DNA from 4 places in the Agarivorans litoreus genome. Region 3 is predicted to be linked to each of the others. Evidence: predicted binding sites of a transcription regulator. Region 3 holds the regulator's gene; each other region holds the start of a gene.

The links. The regulator sigma-54, encoded in region 3, starts transcription at its own class of promoters, with help from an activator protein. The targets are predictions, from matches to a motif close to GTTGGCACGNNNNTNGNNT.
Region 1: the regulator sigma-54 is predicted to act here: its motif matches at 2,178-2,196, upstream of glnA (glutamate--ammonia ligase).
Region 2: the regulator sigma-54 is predicted to act here: its motif matches at 2,348-2,366, upstream of K5L93_RS06940 (THxN family PEP-CTERM protein).
Region 4: the regulator sigma-54 is predicted to act here: its motif matches at 2,219-2,237, upstream of xdp1 (exosortase-dependent surface protein XDP1).

Annotation. Positions count from the first base shown of each region.
Region 1 is NZ_BLPI01000001.1:1,937,455-1,941,675, reverse strand. It holds gene K5L93_RS08950 (DUF4124 domain-containing protein) at 40-582, opposite strand; gene glnA (glutamate--ammonia ligase) at 687-2,093, opposite strand; gene typA (translational GTPase TypA) at 2,435-4,221, shown strand, end outside.
Region 2 is NZ_BLPI01000001.1:1,506,162-1,510,382, reverse strand. It holds gene K5L93_RS06955 (single-stranded DNA-binding protein) at 1-433, shown strand, start outside; gene K5L93_RS06950 (S1 family peptidase) at 516-1,268, opposite strand; gene K5L93_RS06945 (ThiF family adenylyltransferase) at 1,393-2,259, shown strand; gene K5L93_RS06940 (THxN family PEP-CTERM protein) at 2,416-3,318, shown strand; gene K5L93_RS06935 (THxN family PEP-CTERM protein) at 3,750-4,221, shown strand, end outside.
Region 3 is NZ_BLPI01000001.1:2,832,357-2,836,577, forward strand. It holds gene rapZ (RNase adapter RapZ) at 1-290, opposite strand, end outside; gene ptsN (PTS IIA-like nitrogen regulatory protein PtsN) at 317-760, opposite strand; gene hpf (ribosome hibernation promoting factor) at 769-1,056, opposite strand; gene K5L93_RS13140 (RNA polymerase factor sigma-54) at 1,082-2,584, opposite strand; gene lptB (LPS export ABC transporter ATP-binding protein) at 2,636-3,361, opposite strand; gene lptA (lipopolysaccharide transport periplasmic protein LptA) at 3,361-3,840, opposite strand; gene lptC (LPS export ABC transporter periplasmic protein LptC) at 3,866-4,221, opposite strand, start outside.
Region 4 is NZ_BLPI01000001.1:946,751-950,971, reverse strand. It holds gene K5L93_RS04405 (sulfite exporter TauE/SafE family protein) at 1-712, shown strand, start outside; gene K5L93_RS04400 (lipocalin family protein) at 745-1,284, shown strand; gene K5L93_RS04395 (ferredoxin--NADP reductase) at 1,309-2,046, shown strand; gene xdp1 (exosortase-dependent surface protein XDP1) at 2,289-3,029, shown strand; gene K5L93_RS04385 (tetratricopeptide repeat protein) at 3,170-4,221, shown strand, end outside.

The DNA.
Region 1 (4,221 bases), 890 kb from region 3:
CTGCACTGAGTTTAACCTCAAAAAGCAGAGAGTGACTAATTAGCCTCCCCCTGCAGCGGCCGCTCCAGCGCCAAATGCGTTAGCGCGGTGCAAAAATACGGTTATGGGCTTAGACGATGCAATTTCCTTGCCTGAATCATCAACTAGCTGCACCTGTATTGTATGGGCACCGCGATCAATGTTGGTGAGTTGGAAACTACCCATTTTAGTGATTTGCCCTTGAGGGACGCCATCAAGCACCAATTTGTAGCCCATGCTGTTTAACGGAAGCGGGGTAGAGCTAGCACTAATTGAGATCTTTCCTTCGTTATCTCGAATGGTTTGCTCATGGCTCGGGCTAGTGATGTTAACTTGATACTGAATAGGTTTTTGTTTCTTTTTAATTGGAGTGCGTGGCGTAACAATGGGGCCGTCGGTAGCCGGAGGAGCTACATCAACTTTGAGTTCAGTGGCGCCAACTTGCGGGCGGTCTGAGAAATGCGTTACGCCATTTTCGTCTACCCACTGGTAAATTTTGTCAGCAGCTTGGACGCCAAAAATAGTGCCACAGATTAATAAAGCTAAAGCAAACCATTTGCTCATTGATAAATCCTCCATTCAATTTGCTAAAGGTGGGCAAAAAAGTATTGAAAAGCAATAAAAAAACCCGCTTTAAAGCGGGTTTTTTAAGCCGTGTAACGTTTTGTTTATACGCTGTAGTACAATTCAAACTCAAGTGGGTGAGTTGTCATGTTGATGCGCTCAACGTCAGCAGATTTCAATGCGATGTAAGAATCGATGTAATCGTCGCTGAATACGCCGCCAGCAGTTAAGAATTCACGGTCAGCATCTAGGTTAGCTAGTGCATTTTCAAGTGAAGTTGCCACTTGTGGGATTTCAGCTGCTTCTTCTGCAGGTAGGTCGTACAAATCCTTGTCCATAGCGTCGCCAGGGTGGATTTTGTTTTTGATCCCGTCAAGGCCAGCCATCAACATTGCAGAGAATGCTAGGTATGGGTTAGCTGTTGGGTCAGGGAAACGTACTTCAATACGACGTGCTTTAGGCGATGGTACTACAGGAATACGGATAGACGCTGAACGGTTACGTGCTGAGTAAGCAAGCATAACAGGTGCTTCGAAACCAGGTACTAGACGCTTGTAAGAGTTAGTTGAAGCGTTAGCAAAAGCGTTAATCGCTTTAGCGTGCTTGATGATACCGCCAATGTAGAACAATGCAGTTTCAGATAGACCGCCATACAGGTCGCCAGCAAATAAGTTTTCGCCGTCTTTCCAAATTGATTGGTGAACGTGCATACCGCTACCGTTATCACCAACAACTGGCTTAGGCATGAAAGTAGCTGTTTTACCGTAAGCGTGAGCTACGTTGTGAACAACATACTTAAGAACTTGAGTTTCATCAGCTTTTTCAACGATTGAGTTGAATTTAGTTGCGATTTCGTTCTGACCGGCTGTAGCTACTTCGTGGTGGTGAGCTTCAACAGTTTGACCCATTTCTTCAAGCACTAGACACATTGCTGAGCGAAGGTCTTGTGAAGAGTCAACTGGAGCTACTGGGAAGTAACCGCCTTTAACACCAGGACGGTGACCAGTGTTGCCGTCTTCGAAGTGCTTGTCTGAGTTCCAAGATGCTTCATCAGCATCAATTTTGTACATAGAACCTGACATGTCAGTTTTGTATTTTACATCGTCAAACAAGAAGAACTCTGGCTCTGGACCGAAGTATGCTGCATCAGCAATACCAGTAGAACGCATGTACTCTTCAGCACGCTTAGCTACAGAACGTGGGTCACGGTCGTAACCTTGCATAGTAGAAGGCTCTAGGATGTCACAACGAATGTTTAAAGTAGCTTCTTCTGTGAATGGGTCTAATACAGCAGTAGCGGCGTCAGGCATCAATACCATGTCTGATTCGTTAATGCCTTTCCAACCTGAGATTGAAGAGCCATCAAACATTTTACCGTCTGAGAAGAAATCTTCGTCAACTTGGTGAGATGGAATAGATACGTGTTGCTCTTTACCTTTAGTATCAGTAAAGCGTAGGTCAACAAATTTAACTTCTTGCTCTTTAAGCAAAGCTAAAACTTCTGCAGACATGTTTTTAACCTCCAGTGTCATCAAAATTGATGGTTCAATCGATTTAATAGTTATTTATACGAATAATCGTAGTTGTGTTGCTTCAAGCTAAAACTGTGCCAACACATAAAGTGCTGATTTACCTGGCTAAAAAATACTATGGCATCAATTTAGTGCAGAGCTTTGCCCTAATGTGGTGCTATTCTTGTCCATTTTGGTGCAGTGAGTTTTTGGCCCTTGCTATCATACCCTAATTGGGTAGCGAGAAAACCGTGATCAACTTAAAACTATGAGAATTTGTCGTTTATATGTACAATGGCGCACTTTTTACTTTTACCTCACAATATGAAGGGCTGAAAGCCGTGCTAGATAAGTTAAGAAACATCGCCATTATTGCTCACGTAGACCACGGGAAAACCACCCTGGTAGATAAATTACTGCAGCAATCTGGAACCCTACAAACGCGTGGTGATGCTGAAGAGCGGGTAATGGACTCAAACGATCTTGAAAAAGAACGTGGTATTACCATTTTGGCAAAAAACACGGCGATTGAGTGGAACGATTACCACATCAACATCGTAGATACCCCCGGACACGCCGACTTCGGTGGTGAGGTAGAACGTGTTTTATCTATGGTTGACTCTGTATTGTTGTTGGTAGATGCCCAAGAAGGCCCAATGCCGCAAACCCGTTTTGTTACTCAGAAAGCATTCGCTCAAGGTTTAAAACCTATTCTGGTCATTAACAAAATTGACAAGCCAGGCGCTCGTCCTGATTGGGTAATGGACCAAGTATTTGATTTGTTCGATAACTTAGGTGCTACCGATGACCAGTTAGATTTCCAAGTGGTTTACGCATCTGCGTTAAACGGCTGGGCTAGCTCTGAAGAAGGCGTAGAAACAGATAACATGGAACCTTTGTTCCAAGCTATTGTTGATAATGTTGCTCCTCCTGAAGCTAGAGAAGGTGAAGGTTTGCAAATGCAAATTTCTCAGCTTGATTACAACTCTTATGTTGGTGTTATTGGTGTTGGTCGTGTATCACGTGGCAGTGTTAAACCCAATCAACAAATCACTGTTGTGGGTGCCGACGGCAAAACCCGTAATGGCAAAGTGGGTCAAGTATTAGGTTATCTAGGACTAGATCGCCATGAAGTGAAAGAAGCAAATGCCGGTGACATTATCGCTATCACTGGTTTAGGCGAGCTAAAAATCTCTGACACCATTTGTGACCAAACCAATGTTGAAGCCTTGCCTGCACTGTCAGTAGATGAACCTACCGTAACCATGACTTTCCAAGTAAACACTTCTCCGTTTGCTGGTAAAGAAGGTAAATACGTTACCTCTCGAAACATTCTTGAGCGCTTACAGCAAGAGTTAGTGCATAACGTTGCACTACGTGTTGAAGAGACTGATGATCCAGATAAGTTCCGTGTTTCTGGCCGTGGTGAGCTACATCTAGGTATTTTAATTGAAAACATGCGTCGCGAAGGCTTCGAGCTAGCGGTATCTCGCCCAGAAGTAATTCTGCGCACTGTAGATGGCCAGTTAGAAGAACCTTATGAAGTAGTGACTATCGATGTTGAAGAAGAGCATCAAGGTAGCATTATGGAGCAGCTTGGTTTGCGTAAAGGCGAGCTAACTGACATGGCGCCAGATGGCAAAGGCCGTATTCGTATGGACTTTATGATCCCATCTCGTGGTTTGATTGGTTTCCAAACCGAGTTTATGACCTTAACCTCAGGTTCTGGTCTGCTTTACCATACTTTCGATCATTACGGTCCACACAAAGGTGGTGTAATTGGTCAACGTCAAAACGGTGTGCTTATTTCTAATGCAACCGGTAAAGCCTTAACGTACGCTTTGTTTAACCTTCAAGAGCGCGGCCGTCTGTTTACTAAGCATGCTGATGAAGTATATGAAGGTCAGGTTGTGGGTATTCACGCTCGTGACAACGACCTAACAGTTAACTGTTTGAAAGGTAAGCAGCTAACTAACGTACGTGCATCAGGTACTGATGAAGCGCAAGTTCTTACGCCGCCAATTATCATGACCCTTGAGCAAGCGCTTGAGTTTATTGATGATGACGAGTTAGTTGAAGTAACGCCAGAGAATATCCGTATTCGTAAGCGCCACTTAACTGAAAACGA
Region 2 (4,221 bases), 1.3 Mb from region 3:
TGGCAAGTTAGCAGAAGTTGCAGGTGAGTACCTCAAGAAAGGTTCGCAAGTTTACATTGAAGGTCAATTACAAACTCGCAAGTGGCAAGACCAAAGTGGCCAAGATCGCTACTCTACCGAAGTGGTTGTACAGGGCTTTAATGGCGTGATGCAAATGCTAGGCGGACGTCAAGGTGGTGGCCAAGGGCAAAACATGGGTGGTGGTGCTCCGCAGCAACAAGGTAACTGGGGCGGTCAACAACAGGCTGCGCCTCAAGCAGCTCCTGCTCAGCAAGGAGGTTTCCAGCAACAAGCTCCGCAGCAGCATGCACCTCAGCAAGGTGGTTATCAGCAACAAGCTAAACCTGCCCCAGCGCCTCAACAAGCTCCACAGCAGGCAACTCAGCAGTTTAATGAGCCTCCTATGGACTTTGATGATGATATCCCGTTCTAAAAACAGGATTTCTTAGAAGTGTACGAATACTAATTAAGCCCTTATTTTTAGGGCTTTTTTGTATCTGTAAGTTTTCGAAATACTACTTCAGGCTGCTGAGAAGTTGCTTTAGATGAACTACCGGGATGGCATAGCTGATCGCGCTTGGGTCAGCCAATACGGCTTCTTTGGTGGTTTTTACAAAAACTTTATTGATGATAGCGATAACTTCGCCTGTTTCTGGGTGATAAAGGGGGCTGCCACTATTACCGGGATAGGCAGTGGCATCAAGTTGATAAATATTATAGGGTGATTTGAGTCGTTTTAATTGAGCAAGGTTTAGTTCGCTGGCATTTCTCGCCGGTATTACCACGGGTGTAATACTTGAGATAATTCCGCGGTGTGTAACTGGATATAGACCTAATACAGCGCCTATTGGGAAACCCGTGAAGGCATATAGTTCTCCTTCGCGAACTTTTTGGTTTGAAAGCGTTAGTGGTTTTAGGGCTTTGCCTTCAATTTGTAGTATGGCTAAATCGTGTTGTTCAATGCTAGCTACTACGCTGGCAATGCGCAGTTCTGGCGAGCGACCTTGGCCAACAAATACAACTAGTTTTTCGTTCTGTTGTTGGTTTAGGCTTTTTGGGATCACATGTGCATTGGTGGCAATAAGGTGAGAGCCAACAACAAATCCGGTACCTCGTAAGCTGGCTCTAGGAGAATTCAGTTTATTGTAGGTGCCAATTCCTACAACAGACGGTTTGATTTTTTCTATAGTGTCTGCAAGTGCGCTGGAAGCTTCTACACTAAACAGAGATGAAAAAGAGGCTAGGATTACGATGAAGGCGAGTTTCATACTATATTCTTCCTTGAATGACCTTTTAATCTTAATTTTTACTATGCATTAGAGCAAGTTGCTATGTTGTTCGTGGTTATATGCAGGCGAATGGATGTCGTCAATCTTATAAGGCTAACTAGTTATGAGTTTTAATTACGAAGATGCTTTTTCTCGGAATATCGGTTGGGTAACGGAAGCAGAGCAACAGGTGTTACGTGGAAAGCGTGTTGCCATGGCGGGGGCCGGGGGCGTTGGTAGTGAGCACATTGTTACCTTGGCGCGCTTGGGGGTTGGCAAGTTTCACATTTCTGATTTTGACGAATATGAAGTTCACAACTTTAATCGTCAAGCTGGCGCGTTTATGTCTACCGTTGGCCAAGACAAAGTAAAAGTAATGGAAAACATCTGCTTAGATATAAACCCTGAAGCGGAGGTGAAGTCCTTCCCTGAAGGTATTTTTGAGCACAATGTTGATGAGTTCCTTGAAGGTGTGGACGTATATGTTGATAGCCTAGATTTTTTTGCCTTGTCTGCGCGAAAGTTGGTCTTTCAAAAGTGTTTGGAGAAAAAGATCCCCCTAGTTACTGCTGCACCGCTAGGCATGGGCTGTGCATTTCTGTGTTTTATGCCTGGCAGTATGACTTACGAAGAGTATTTTCGATTTGAAGATGCCACTAGTGAAAATGAGCAATATATTAAGTTCTTAATTGGTTTATCCCCAGCTATGTTGCAGCGTCCTTATCTAGTTGACCCGAGTCGAGCAGATTTTCACGCTAAAAAAGGACCATCGATGCCTATGGCGGTGAAGATGTGTGGTGGTATAGCGGGTACGTATGTTTTAAAAATCCTACTTAATCGTGGAGATCTAGTTACCGCGCCCTATGGTTTGCATTTTGATGCTTATCGAAATCGATTTAAGAAAACCTGGCGACCCATGGGTAATCGTAATCCCTTGCAACGAATGGTATTTAAGATAGCCAAAAAAATAGTTTTAAAAGAAGAGAGTTGAGCGCTTTTTTATGTCAGTAAGTTTTACACATCGCAATTGATTTATTTATTTGTAGCGTTTAAGTTTTTGTTATTACTTGTAATTTATACTTGGCCTGAGTTTTGCTTTATGCTCGGTCTTTATATCTAAACGCTATTACCAAATTGGATGGGTGAAATGAACAAATTGAAACTTACTTGCTTGGCTGCAGGCCTAGGATTTGCAAGTATTTCTGCTAACGCTGAACTAATCACTGAATGGAACTATGTTAATGACGCTGGTTTCAAAGAGTGGAGTTCGAATGCTGGCCAACTAGGCATTGACACAAGTGGTGCCACTGCCGATGAGTTTGATCCTCTTTTTGGTGGTGAGCTGCCTAAAAGTCTTGCGTGGGGTACACCATACGGGGCTGTAAACCCTCAACTTATCAAAAGTTCACTTGAGATTGACGACGCTCAGTCTGGTCAAGTAAGTACAAGTGTAGTTGACGGTGTTGGTGCATTGGATTTCGTAACAGGTACAGGCCTAACCCATGAAAACTGGGGTGTAACAGGTAATACTTTGTCTTCAGCAGTTTTGTTTGATGGCTTGTTCCTGCAACCTCTAGCTCCTTTTGTTGGCCCTGCGCTTCCTGCTCCAGTACTTGAATTTGATGTATTGTTTGAAGAAACCTACAACACGCCAACCAACGGTATTTGTAAGTATGGTGATACTAAAGTAGGCGAGGCTGGTGTAAATGAAGCAGGTTGTTCAGATTTATTCACATTGGTACTAGATGACGGAGTTACGTTTACTGAAGTTGGTGATGATATCTACCTTCAGAACAGCTTCATTCTACCAATTCCTGGTTTTGACGATTACGTGTATACCTTAACTACTCGTCTTCAAGGCTTAACTGTATTAGATAACCTAGATTGTGGTCCTGACTCTACATGTATTGGTTTCTTAACTGAAGAAAACCAGAAGAACGAATTAAAGGCAGCTTTCGCTATTTCTGCTGCTCAAGTTACTGAGCCAGGCACTATAGCTATTTTTGGTTTAGCTTTGCTAGGTTTAGCTTCAGTTCGCCGCCGCGCTTAAATTGGCAACGCCTATAATATTACTGCTGCGCTTTCTTGCAGCAGTTTTTTTATATCTGTCGAAGAAACTTTCACTTCCAAAGATCAAATTCTCAATCGTAACTGTCTTGTTCGAAGGCTCAGCTTTCTCATCTGCCTTTATAATGCATAGCAACTTAACACCAGAATGCTGTTGTTTGTTGGTCCAAGGTAAATCGCTAATTGGGTTTAGTATGGGAAATCTTCATATATTAAGCTTTAGAGCAAAGATCTTAAGGATCTTTTGCGGTGATAAATATAATGGGCTTTCGTGTCAGCAATTTTTACATTCTGTTTACTTTAAATATTTGGTTAGTTATTAAGCTGCTGCTTTTAAAGGACTTTTAAAACTGGCATCTAGATTGCTTTGTATGACTTGTATTTCGAATTGTACTGACCAAATGGATGGGTGACATGAACAAATTAAAACTTACATGCTTGGCGGCTAGCTTAGGTTTTGCAAGCATCTCTGCTAACGCTGCTCTTATCACTGATTGGGATTACCTAAACGAAGCTGGTTTCGATCAGTGGACTTCAGACGCGGGCTCAATTGACCCAACAGGAATTGATGCAACTGGAGAAACTTTGGATGCTTTTGACCCACTTTTTGGTGGCGAACTTCCTAAGTCTCTAGCTTGGGGTGACCCGTACAGCGCTGAAAACCCAGACCTTAAGAAAAGTGCTTTAAATATTGAAGATTCAAAAGCTGGCAGTGTTACAACAAGCGTTGTTGATGGTGTTGGTGCATTGGCCTTTTCAGAAGGTACTGGTCTTGTTCACGAAAACTGGGGTGTAACTGGAAAAACCTTAGTTGCTGCTACTTTATTTGATGGTTTGTTCCTTGCGCCTACCGCGCCGGTTGCCTTCCCACTTGCACCTGCGCCAG
Region 3 (4,221 bases):
CTGTAACGGCGGATTAGCGCTTCATCTTTCGCATCTAAAAAAATGCTTAACAGATTGATGTCAGGTCCTGCATCGCGTATTAGCTGTCCTACCGGTGATAACTCATCGGGAAGGTTTCGAATATCAATGCTAATTGCTACTTTAGAATAGGTTTTTTTTAAGTTGTCGATAAGTGATTGCCAAAGTACAACCGGCAAGTTATCGACACAGTAGTAGCCGAGATCTTCTAATACTCTTAAGGCGACGGTTTTTCCTGAACCCGAGCGCCCACTAACGATGATCAGTTCCATGATAACCCCTAAGGCTGATTAGCCTATTAGGCTACCATGATGTCGTACAATTCGTCATCACTTTGTGCACAACGAAGTTGTTTACATATTTGCTTATCGTTAAGTTTTTCAGCGACTTGAGCAAGAGTATTAAGATGTTGCTTACATTGATCTTCGGGTACTAGTAATGCAAATACTAAGTCAACCGGCTTGTTATCAATAGCATCGAAAGAAATGGGGGGATCGCAACGCAAGAAAACCGCAGTGGCTTGATGTTGGTTGTCAATACGGCCATGAGGAATTGCAATGCCTTGGCCAATACCAGTACTGCCCATCTTTTCTCGATTTAACAAGCTTTCGAAAATGCATTGGGTAGTAGTATCAAGCTGTTTGGCAGCCAGCTCGCTGACTATTTCTAGGGCGCGCTTTTTTGAAGAGCATTGAACTGCACTTTGAGTGCAGTTCAAGCTAAGTACTTTGTTTAGTTGCATAAGGTTGGTTAACGTTTGTTAAGTTTTTCTTTATGTTTGATGACTTGGCGATCAAGTTTATCAATCAGGCTGTCTATGGCAGCATACATGTCAGAGTGCTCAGAGGTGGCAAATACTTCGCCGCCGTTTAAATGTAATGTAGCTTCAGCAATTTGGTTCAGCTTTTCGACGTTGAGGATGACGTGAACATTATTGATTTGATCGAATCGTCGGGTGAGTTTGGCAAACTTGCTGTGGACATATTCTTTCAAAGATTCAGTTATTTCTACGTGGTGTCCAGTAAGGTTAATTTGCATAGATATCTTCCCCTTTTTAGTGGCCTTAAATAAGGCTCTTTCGTTGGTTAGAAGGTGGAATTGCTAAAGATTCACGATATTTAGCAATTGTACGTCTTGCCACCTTGATCCCCTGATCTGCCAAAATATCAGCAATTTTGCTGTCGCTGAGTGGTTTACTGGTATTTTCGGCAGCTACCAGTTTCTTGATTAATGCACGAATAGCGGTTGATGAACACTCACCTCCACCATCGGTAGCCACATGGCTAGAAAAGAAATACTTAAGCTCGAAGATACCGCGCGGTGTGTGCATGAACTTTTGGGTGGTTACTCGGGAAATAGTGGATTCATGCATTTCTACAGCTTCTGCAACATCGTTCAGTACCATTGGCTTCATGGCTTCTTCGCCATATTCAAAAAACGCCTGTTGATGATGAACAATGCAGTTGGATACTTTTAATAGGGTTTCGTTGCGGCTCTCGATACTTTTAATAAACCACTTGGCTTCTTGTAAGTGGCTACGAATAAACTGGGTATCGTTAGCGTTGGTGGAGGTTTTACTTAAAGATGCATAATGGGAGTTAACCCGTAACTTAGGCATTGCATCTGGGTTGAGTTCTACCACCCAGCGTCCTTGGCGCTTAACAACCGATACATCTGGGATAATATACTGGGCTTGGTTAGGCTCAACTGCGTTACCAGGCCGAGGTTCAAGCGTATGAATCAAACGCATAACTTCGCGTAACTGGTCTTCTTTAAGTTTGGTTTTACGGGCTAATAGACGAAAATCGCGATTAGCTAATACATCAATGTGATTTGAAACTACGTCTTTGGCTTCATTTAGCCAAGGTGTGTCTTCGGCAAAGCGACTTAATTGGATTAGTAAACACTCTTGCAGCGAGCGCGCTGCTATACCAACCGGGTCAAAATGCTGAATGCGCTTAAGCACCGCTTCTACTTCATCCAGCTCTACATCTAAGTCATTGTTATCGCTTGAACGTAAGCCTTCCAGTAGCTGCTCACAGTCTTGAGTGAGGTAGCCCGATTCATCTACCGCATCAATAATGGCTAAAGCAATAGCTTGGTCTACTTCACTAAATGGAGTGAGTTGCATTTGCCACAATAAGTGGTCTTGCAATGAGTCGACAGTTTCGCCCTGAAACACCATGTCGTTGTCGTCGCTGATGGCATTGCCAGATGAGCTGGCCGGAGCAGAACTAGCGCTGTAGATATCGTCCCAAGTAGAGTCAACAGGGAGGTCGTCAGAAACAGTTTCTTGATTAATGGCATCGCCTGCTTCAATTTGACTGTTGTCTATGTCCGCAGTGGATTCGGCCTCGGTAGACTTCTCATTAGTAGATTTAGCGTCGTTTGCGTCACTATCATTGGCATGAGACTCATCCGCCTCAAGCAGAGGGTTACTTTCCAGAGCCTCTTGGATCTCTTGCTGTAAATCCAGTGTTGAAAGCTGGAGTAAGCGAATGGCCTGTTGTAACTGGGGGGTCATGGTTAACTGCTGACCAAGACGCAACTGCAAAGATGCTTTCATTAACTACCGCTGTTCCTTCTTTTTATTGTCTTTTTTAAACTTGCACTTTAACTATAGCTTGAATTGTTCCCCGAGATAAACTCGTTTCACATGTTCGTTTTCGAGAATTTCTTCTGGCTTTCCTGAGGCTATCAATTCACCTTGGCTAACGATATAGGCATGCTCACAAACATCGAGAGTTTCTCGAACATTGTGGTCGGTTATTAGTACACCTAGACCGCGATCACGTAGGTGTTCAATGATCTTTTTAATATCGATAACAGAAATAGGATCTACCCCCGCGAAGGGTTCGTCAAGCAAAATAAACTTAGGTGCGGCGGCTAGTGCTCGAGCAATTTCAACTCTTCGGCGTTCACCACCCGATAAGCTCATGCCTAGGTTTTTGCGAATATGGCCAATGTGAAACTCTTCAAGAAGGTCGTCTAATGCGCCAATTTGTTGCTCTTTATCGAGGTCTTTTCGAGTCTCTAATACGGCAAGAATGTTCTTCTCTACGGATAAGCGGCGAAAGATAGAGGCTTCTTGCGGAAGATAGCCAATGCCTTTGCGTGCACGGGTGTGCATTGCAGTACTGGATATATCGTCATCGTCGATGAGAATTCGGCCTTGGTCACGAGGCACCAAACCCACCACCATGTAAAAAGTGGTTGTTTTGCCAGCGCCGTTTGGGCCAAGTAAACCGACAATTTTGCCGGTCTCTACGTTTAAGCTAACGTTTTTGACAACTTTGCGGCCTTTGTAAGCCTTAGCCAAGTTTTCAGCAATTAGGGTGCTCATTATTGCTGGTCTTCCTTGGGGGTTAGCTCATCAAGCTGTTGAGGCAAGAAAATAGTGGTGACACGGCTATTCTCGTCGCCTTGAGCCACCATTTCTTGTTTATTAATGCTGTATTTGATCATTTTACCCTTTACCAAGCTCTCTTCTTGTTTGAGTTGAGCATTGGTAGTGAGTGTTAGCGTTTGGGTTTTTAAGTCGTAACGCACTTCGTTAGCTTCAGCTTCAATTGGCTTGCCGCTATCAAGTAATTGATAAAACGTTGCGGGTTCGCCTTTAGCGATCATAACTTCGCTGCCTTTTTCTTCGCTACCAATAACGCTTAGTTCTTCGGCGTGCATTTTTATCGAGCCTTGAGTCACCACAACATTATTGTAAAAGGTGACTCGGTTTTCTTTGATATTGACCTGCTGGCGGTCAGCATCAACAATAATTTGTTTGTTAAAGTCGTCTTCTAGTGCTTGTGAACCCCAAGAAAACATAAACAAGCTAGCTGCAAGTGCTAACTTACTCTTGTGGGTTGTGGTAAACCGCTTCGATATCATCTAATAAAGTCACTATTTCGTTGGCTAAATCACCGTCCATGCCAACGCCATACAGTTCGTATGAAGGGCCATATACGGTAACAGGTTGATCGCTGCTCATGGTTTCTGTTTGCAGGTCGATCTCCAATCTTTCGGTAATCAAATCGCGAACATACTCACCACGACTCAAATTTTTAATTACTACATTGTCATTTAAAATGACGTTTTGCTGCTGCTGTACTGTAGCGTGATCGGCCACAATTTGCCATACAGGTTGGTTAGGAGCTGGGTACACTAGTATTTTGGGTTGAGCAAAAGTAGTGTGCTTAAGTTGTTCAA
Region 4 (4,221 bases), 1.9 Mb from region 3:
ATTTGCTGGAGTTATCAATACCTTGGCGGGAGGGGGATCGAATCTAACACTTCCTGCGTTAATGGTAATGGGGATGCCTGCAGAGGTTGCAAACGCAACCAATAGGGTGGGTATTTTTTTGCAGTGTTTAACCGGGGTACTTGGCTTTAAAAAACACGGTAAATTGGACACTGATGACGTAGCCCCAATTTTATGGCCAACCTTGGTGGGTGGTTTGGTTGGCGCAGTAGCGGCCTCCTATGCTCCTTCATGGATCATTAAATATTTGTTGCTTGGCGCCATGCTGGCGATGGCGGCATTAATGCTGATTAAACCTAGTGTTGTTGCTCCCGAGGCAGGAACTGAAGCGCGTAAGATGAAAGATACTCCCTCAGCTAAATGGAGCTTGGCCGTCGCAGGTTTTTACGGCGGTTTTGTACAAGCTGGGGTCGGGTTTATTTTGGTTGCCGCGTTGGCTGGGAGTTTGCGCTACGATTTAGTTAGGGCTAACGCGCTGAAATTAGTATGTACCATTGCTTTTACTAGTGTGGCCTTGGTGGTCTTTATCGCCCGTGACCAAGTGTTATGGCTACCGGGTTTAATATTAGCTATTGGTTATATTGTTGGCGCGCACTACGCGGTTAAATTTGCCATAAAAGCTGCTGCTAATACGCTTAAATGGTTTTTGTTTGTGATGACCTTAGTAGGTTGCGTGGCCGCATTGTGGTTTTAGAACCCATAGCGCCAATTTATAGGGAAGGTAGTATGCAAAAAGTGTTAATCATCATTGCTATGCTAGCATTGAGTGCTTGCAGTTCTAAGCCTGAAGGTATTGAACCTGTTCAGAATTTCAATCTAGATAAGTACTTAGGCACTTGGTACGAAATCGCCCGCTTGGATCATTCATTTGAGCGCGGCATGAGCCACGTTACTGCGACTTATACCCTGCGTGATGACGGTAAGGTATCTGTTCTTAATAAAGGCTTTTCCGAGCAAGACCACCAATGGTTTGAAGCAGAAGGCGTAGCACAGTTTGTTAGTGAGCCTGATGTTGCACACTTGAAAGTGTCATTCTTTAGGCCATTTTACGGCGCTTACGTGGTGTTTGCTTTAGATGAAAAAGACTATCAATATGCTCTAGTTGCAGGGCCAAACCGAGACTATTTGTGGTTGTTGGCCAGAAGCCCCGAGCTATCGCACGCCATTCGTACCGATTTGGTACATCAAGCTAAAGCGCTTGGCTTTGACACCAGAGAGTTAATTTTTGTTGAGCACCATAGTGATGTGATAACGTCAAAAGAGTAAAGAGATGTGACAACAGGAGCAACTATGTGGACTGAAGGTAAAGTTATTCAACGCATTGATTGGAACGATGAACTGTTTTCCTTACGCATTAAAGCAGAGATAGACCCTTTTGTTGCAGGGCAGTTTATCAAGTTGTCTGAAATGCGAGACAACAAACGTATTGCTCGTGCTTACTCGCTGGTTAACCCTCCCAGCACCGACTACATAGAAATACTGGCTATTAAGGTGGAAGATGGGCTGTTGTCACCCAATTTACACTTATTGCAAGCTGGCGATAGTATTGAAGTTTCAACTGCGGCAGCAGGGTTTATGGTATTAGACGAAGTCCCTCCCGCTAAGCACCTTTGGTTAATCGGAACGGGTACTGGAATAGGCCCATTTTTCTCAATATTAGAAACGCCAGAGCCTTGGGAGCGCTTCGAGAAAATTGTGCTGGTTTACGGCGTACGAAAAGCTAAGGACATTGCTTATCAAGAACTGATCGATAAATACTTAAATGAGCAAGCGGATAAATTTGTCTTTCAAGCCATGGTAACCAGAGAAGATTGCGCCGGCGCACTACGGGCTAGGATCCCAGCAGCACTGGAAATGGATCAGCTGGAGAATTCAGTAGGGCTTAGTCTTAACGCTCAAGACTCTCAGGTGATCATGTGTGGCAATCCGCAAATGATCACTGATGCTCAAAGCATACTTGAGAATAAAGGCTTAAAGAAAAACCTTCGGAGAAAGCCAGGACAAGTAACGGTAGAACGTTATTGGTAGTGTGTTTTTTGAGCGTAGATGTTACTCTTTTATATAGAATATTTGCCATTTATTTGATGCACTGATTAGCAATGAGCGCAAAAACTCAGCAATTGTTGTCGGTATTTTTTACAATATGACCATAATAATTAAGATCTATTATTTAAGTTGCTGTATATAAAGAGTTATTTATCTTGGCTTGATTTTTGCTTTATTTGGCTTAGTGATATTAAAGATATACATACTGCTATTTTGGGGGCACTGTGTTTAAACAAATTTTATTAGTAGCAAGTTGCGCGGTTTCGTTGTCTGCTTTTGGCTCTACTCAGACTTGGGACTTTAGCACATTTACCGAAAGCGGAAGCGGTAATGGGAATACCTTCAGTGGTAACGGTCTTACTCTTTCAGGGTGGTCTAATACCGACGGTGGTGCTCAGAATATCGAAAGTGGCGAGCTAGATTATGCAAACGGTTATGGTTTGACATTACAAAACCGTGATGAAGGTGGAAGCTCTCCAGACCATGCAATCGACAGCTACAACAATCGTGACTGGAAGAAAGATTATGACATGGTTTTACTTAGCTTCGATGAAGCAGTAAACCTTGCTGGTTTCTCGTTGGGCTGGGCTAAAGAGGGGCGTAACCGTGAGGCTGATGTAACTGTATTAGCATACTCTGGTAACGATACTCCTACTTTAGCGGGTAGTAACTGGGGAGACGTGGCAAGTGCTTGGTCAACTGAAGCTCAGGTTGATGATGCTAACTCATACGCATATCAAGCAATCAGCTCTAGTGCTTCTTCTAAGTATTGGTTAATTGGTGCATATAACCCAATTTTTGGAGATATGGGTTTCTCAACCGCTAACGATGCATTTAAGTTGGCTGGTGTTAAAGCGAACAGCCCTCAAGTACCTGTAACCAGCGTACCAGAACCAGGCACAGTATTAATGTTTGCTGCTGGTTTACTTGGCATCGCATTACGTAGCAGAAAGCGCCAAGCTTAAACCAATACTTCCTTTTCCTGTTTAATCAAAAATACGAAATACTCTGTATTTCGTATTTTTTTGTCTTTTTTTTACTACCTGTTCATTAGATACTGTTTAAGGCTTAATTGACTAGCCCTTGAAGCAACAAGGAATTAGCTTTGATAATTAACAAATTTTTAGTAGCTCTGTGTTTACTGTGTGTAACGAATCTTAGCTTCGCAGATCAGCAGGCTAACGAGTACGAACTCGCCGTTAAAGCCTTTTATAGTGGAGAAGAGAATGAAGCCTTCATCCATTTAAAAAATGCACTAAAAGCTAATCCTGAACACCTTTCCTCAAAGCTACTGCTTGCCAAAGTATACTTTAACGCAAATAACTTAGGTTCTGCTGAGAAACAGTTAGAAGAAGCCCTAGCTTTAGGGGCCGACATTAATTTGGTGTTGCCATTGCTTGGCAATATTTTAATGTTGCAGGGAAAAACCAACGAACTGCTTGCGTTTGAAGAACGAATTAATGAGTTCTCTAACCCGAGTTTATTTGAGTGGAAGCTATTGCGTGGTCGAATTTATTTGAAGAATGCTCAACCAGAATTAGCACGCAATGAATTTGAGCAAGCCACTAAACTTATGCCGAACAAGCCAAGTGCGATGAATACCTTGGCAACCTTATATTTAAGACAAAAAGAATACGTACTTGCAGAACAATGGATAGAGCGCTCATTACAAATAGCCAAAAATAATGAGAGAACATGGTTGCTGAAAGGGGACTTGGCAGCGAGTCAGAACAACTTACCCCTCGCCTTGGAACATTATCAAACGGCTTATCAACTTGATCCTCAAGACCCAAAAATCTTGCGAAGCTTAGTGATGACTCACCTTAAGCTTAATCAGACTGAGCAAGCTAAACGCTATTTAAAGCAGATCCAAGAACAAACACCCAATGATCCCACGGCGATACTGATTGGTGCTACTTTGTTTGCCGGTGAAGATAATACCGAAATGGCCGAGCGAGCCTTAGCGGATTTATCTCAAAAAGTTTCTGCTGCAGAAACTGAGGAGCTAACAGACGCAAACACCTTGCTATTTATTCAGGGCGCGTCGGAATTTATTCTAGAAAACGACGAAAAAGCCCAGCAGTACCTCAGTCAGTACTTGCGTCAAAAGCCCAGTGATCTTGGGGCTACCCGAATGCTGTCTAAGCTTTATCTTCG